Regions from separate parts of the Marinobacter sp. CH_CUG1437-1 genome, predicted to be linked through region 2. Evidence: riboswitches for the same ligand, from Rfam matches in the RefSeq annotation. Region 2 holds a riboswitch; the other holds the start of a gene.
What was found. A riboswitch is a leader RNA that binds a small molecule or an ion and turns the genes downstream of it on or off. The one in region 2 is predicted to bind cobalamin.
Positions count from the first base shown of each region.

Region 1: linked by a shared signal. The riboswitch ahead of WA411_RS02905 (ribonucleoside-diphosphate reductase subunit alpha) and the one ahead of WA411_RS01455 (TonB-dependent receptor plug domain-containing protein) in region 2 are both predicted to bind cobalamin.

Region 1 covers NZ_JAYMEW010000001.1:636,531-639,006, forward strand. The annotation lists gene WA411_RS02900 (DUF3047 domain-containing protein) at 1-611, opposite strand, end outside; cobalamin riboswitch at 814-992, shown strand; gene WA411_RS02905 (ribonucleoside-diphosphate reductase subunit alpha) at 1,120-2,476, shown strand, end outside.
Region 2 covers NZ_JAYMEW010000001.1:307,033-309,508, forward strand. The annotation lists gene WA411_RS01455 (TonB-dependent receptor plug domain-containing protein) at 1-1,313, opposite strand, end outside; cobalamin riboswitch at 1,449-1,671, opposite strand; gene WA411_RS01460 (putative nucleotidyltransferase substrate binding domain-containing protein) at 1,793-2,476, shown strand, end outside.

The sequences.
Region 1 (2,476 bases), 330 kb from region 2:
GACATAATGGCAATTCCGACCACCGGTGGTGGTTCCTCACCAAACGCTTTCCGGTAGTCGGCCATAATGTCACGTTCCACGGTGACCCATTCACCGACCTGTTCTGATCCTGAATTCACCGCGATCATCATGGTTTTCTCGGTGTAAGGGTTGGGCACGATCTCGCCCTTGGGCAGGCTATTGGCCCAGATGTAGTTCAGAGCGTTGCCCGGGAGGGACTCTCCGAATAACACTTCAACCGTCTTGCGTTTGGCGCGTTCGAAGAAGCCTGCTTTTTCAGGCTGGAACTCGAACGCAACGTAGATCCTGGCAGGATAATCGTCACCTGACTTTTCCCGGGCATCACCCTTCTCGAACACGTTCGAGACCTTCCAGCGCCACTGCAGAATCAGTGAATCGGCGGGCTCCAATCGTACCCGGGCAATGAGGCCAGATGCCCCACCTTCGGTGGTGGCCCTGACAACCTGCTGACCATCTTCGGTGGTCAGTTCATACCGACTGAGCTCATCGATCTTGGGAAACTCCAGAGGTTCCCAGCCGTCATTGAGGGACTGCATCCGGGAGAAGGGTGTTAAAGCGGCCTCCTGCGAACTGGCGGGCGCAGACAGCATCAAGGAAACGAGGAGCAGGCCCCAGATTGTTCCGTAACCGACCTTCTTCATCGTGCCTCTCCTCTTTCGGGGTATTTCCGTTGCAGACAAATCTTTTACCGGAAAGTGCCTTGTCCTGCAAAAGCTACCCGTATATAGTGTTTTCATCCTTGGTCAAATACCAGATGTAGTGATCAGTGCGTAACCAAATCGGTCAGCGCGTGATCACCCCACACATTCTGGTATCGGGAATCCGGTGAGACTCCGGAACTGACGCGCAGCGGTATTGGGGAACAAGCACGGCATTACGACACTGGTTGATACCGGGAAGTCGCCGAGCGAGGCCGAATCGAACGATTCACGCCCCTGAGTCCGAAGACCTGCCAGGGATACGGAGCTTCACAGCTCCTGACTGCACCTTCGCGACCCAGGGTGAGCAGACCGGTTATGCCCAGCCATTCCTCTGGCGAGGTGTGCCCCTGCGTACGCGATGGTGAAAGGAATTCAACGCGTATTCAGGAGAACACACATGTCTGCCTCAGCCCTGGCCGAACCCCGGCCAACTTCGCACACCGACACCGAATCCCTTCAGGTCATCAAGCGCAACGGCACCCTTGTCGGCTTCGACCCGTCGAAGATCAGCATTGCCGTGACCAAAGCCTTCCTCGCCGTCGAAGGTGACAAGGCCGCCGGCTCTGCCCGAATCAACGATGCCGTACATCGGGTGACTGACCAGGTGATCCAGGCCATCGGTCGCCGCCTGAAAGCCGGTGGCAAGGTTCATATCGAAGACATCCAGGATCAGGTGGAACTGGCTCTCATGCGGGCCGAAGAACAGAAGGTGGCCCGCGCCTACGTGCTGTACCGGGAGGAGCATGCCCGCGAGCGTGCCCGTCACGCCCCGGTTGAGGCACACCCCCATCTGACGGTGAAAAAGACTAGCGGCGAAATCGCTCCCCTGGACCTGGGCCTGATGAAATTGCAGGTGGAGCAGGCCGCCACAGGGCTGGAGGGCATCGACGGTGACTCCCTGGTGGAAGATGCCCTGACCAACCTCTATGACGGCATCGCTGAAGAAGACGTTCTGTCGGCGCTGATCATGACCGCCCGCAGCCGGATTGAGCGGGAGCCGGACTACAGTGCCGTCACCGCGCGCCTGCTCCTTGAGCAACTTCGCCTGGAGAATGCCGCCGCCCTTGGCCTGCCCATCAGTTTGCCCTTGGCGGAGATTTATCCACAGGCCCTGAGTGCCTTTATCGAGGCAGGTATTCGTTATGAACTGCTGGACGAAGCCCTGGCCGCTTTCGACCTGGAGCGTTTGGGAGCCGCCCTGAAACCGGAGCGTGACCTGCAGTTCGGCTTCCTGGGCCTGCAAACCCTGTACGACCGCTACTTCCTGCACTGGAACAAGGCCCGCCTCGAATTGCCACAGGTTTTCTTCATGCGCGTGGCCATGGGCCTGGCCCTGCGGGAAGACGACCCGAACGCCCGCGCCATCGAGTTCTACAACCTGTTGTCGTCGTTCGACTACATGGCGTCCACACCCACGCTGTTCAACAGCGGTACCCGCCACTCCCAGCTGTCGTCCTGTTACCTGACGACGGTGGGCGACGACCTTGAAGACATCTACGGCGCCATCCGCGACAACGCCATGCTGTCGAAATGGGCGGGCGGTCTGGGTAACGACTGGACGCCAGTCCGTGCGCTGGGCTCCCACATCAAGGGCACCAACGGCCAGAGCCAGGGTGTGGTGCCTTTCCTGAAAGTAGTCAATGACACCGCGGTGGCGGTAAACCAGGGCGGCAAGCGCAAGGGCGCGGTGTGCGCCTACCTGGAAAGCTGGCACCTGGACATCGAGGAATTCCTGGAACTGCGTAAGAACACCG
Region 2 (2,476 bases):
CAGTACCACTGGTCATATCGCCCGGAGAAACCGGCTTCGACCATCTGCCCCTCTTCCGCATCGAGGTCAGGATTACCGGTGTAGAACGGCACCGTCAGGTAAAGGTCATTAAAGGTGGGTGCCCGGAACGATGTCGCATAGCTGAGGCGAAAGCGATGGGCGCGGTCCAGCTGGTGACCGAAGGCCACACCGCCAGTTTCCTCTTTGCCATAGGCCTCGTTGTCATCCAGACGCAGACTGAGCATCAGATCGGTGGCATCAAAGTTCAAACGGCCCTGCCCGAAAACCGCGCTATTGGTCCGGCTGTCCTCTGTGAAGTTGCTGGTGCCATCGACTTCGTCAAGCATGACCTCCGTACCCAGAACCAGCTCATGAACACCGGCCGTCAGGGTGTTTTCCCAGCGCGCGGAGCGAGACAGGGTGTCGAACGTGCTGGGATTGGCTCCGAAGGTATCCTGTTCGTCACGGGCTTCCGAGAACTGGATCCGTGTGCGCCAGTAGTCACTGGCAACCGCTTCCAGATGCAGCCCCATGGCACGGATCAGGAAATCGGTATCACCGCCTTCAAACTCGGTATTACCTTCAGACTGGAACACCGTCAGCCCTGCGCCGCCGCCCTGGTCAAAACTGTGGCTCAGTTTGGCCAGGCCCCCAGCGTTCCGGAATCCTTTGTCCTCGCCGCCAGCACGCAGGTTCGTGCCATCGGTATCCGAATAAACGCCACCGGCCAGGAACGACGAACGGCCTTTCCGGCCAGCCAGTCCGGCCGTTACCTCACGGGTTTGATGGGAACCGCCTTTCAGCTCGCCCCAACCCTGGCGCCCGGCCTCCGGTTCCAGGGTGAACGCCTGGATGACGCCACCGACCGCATCGGCTCCGTAGAGGGAGCTCTTCGCGCCCCGCACCAGCTCAACCCGCTCCATCAATTCGGGAGGCAAAAACTGCCAGGGTGGGATACCCGCGGAGGCAGAGCGCAGGCGGATACCATCGAGAAGCAGCACGGTACCTGAGCTGCCCGCGCCACGCAGGAATACGCTGGTAGTCTTGCCGTAGCTGCCGTCCGATACCACGTTGATCCCCGGCTGGGCGCGCAACAGGTCGCGGAATTCCGCGGGCTGTTGCCGATCAATATCCTCTTTCTCGATGACCGTCACTGAAGACAGGCTCTCGCCAACGGTCTTGGGGCCCAGTGTCGCGGTAACCACGATCGGATCCAGGGCATCGGATTCTGGAGAAGACTGGGCCGAAACGGCCAGAGGCAGGGCGGCCAGGGAAACGCCGGCCAACAAAACAGGGCATTGAATTCTGAACATAGAGCTTGCTCCGCACTCCGCGCGCACCCGCACGGGAATCTGGTTTTCGTTGCGGAACAGGGAGTAGGGGCAGGCGGTAGACTGGCAACAGAAAAGCGGAACCGGCATATCACCCACCCAGGTTGCCCACCGCAACATCGGGTGTTTTTCCAGGCCGGTCTCCGGGCTGGCAGGCGGAACCTGGGGTTCCCGGGCAATCACCTTCCCATGTCGTGGCGACACAGTGGCGCATAGATTGCCGTTGTCCTGCTTACCGTTGCGGGGGCAGCATCGGACTTGCACTGGCTGTGCCAGGCTCACCGATTTCCCGTTTCACCCGTCGCGCTTTGCGACGGACACCTGAAAAAAGTGTGGCAAGGCTAGCAACACCCGGGTAACCGGTCAATGAAATCCATCAAAGGTCGGCATGGCCGCAGGCCTCTGCCACTGCTATATTCCTTGACTGACAATCACTTTTCCTCGCCAGAACAGGGAGTTTTATGCAGGCTGAGCTCATCGACATCCGCAATCACTTGGCACAATACCCGCCGTTTGACGAGATGCCCGAGGAGCTGCTCGATAGAGTGGTTGGCGAAATAGAGGTTGTGTATTCCAAGGCTGGCAGCCAGATCCTGGAGCTGGGTGACCCGAGCCGCTGGCTCTTTTACGTGCGCAGTGGCGCCGTTGAAATCTACCGGCGAACCGGAGAGCTGTATAACCGAATCGGTGAAGGTGAGGTCTTCGGCCAGTTTGGCCTCCTGATGAACAGGAAGGTACGTTTCCCTGCCAAAGCCATCGAAGACACCCTGCTCTACAAGATCCCTTATGATACGTTCCAGTACCTCTGGGAAAATGACGACAACTTCGCCGATTTCGTTGAGATCGAAGACCGAAGCCGCCTGCGATCCGCCGTTTCCCGACGTGAAAAATCCAACCAGTTGATGACGTCCAAGGTTACCCGGCTGATATCCCGCGAACCGGTGACCGCGCCCTGCACCGTCCGCCTGCAGGAAGCCGCCCGGATCATGACCGAAAACGGCGTCTCGGCACTGCTGCTGATGGACGAGGAGGGCGACAAGCCCTTGCTCAAGGGCATTATCACCGACCGCGACCTGCGCACCCGGGCCCTCAGCGAGGCATTAGCCTCCGAAACGCCTATCAGCGAGATCATGTCGGAGGATCTG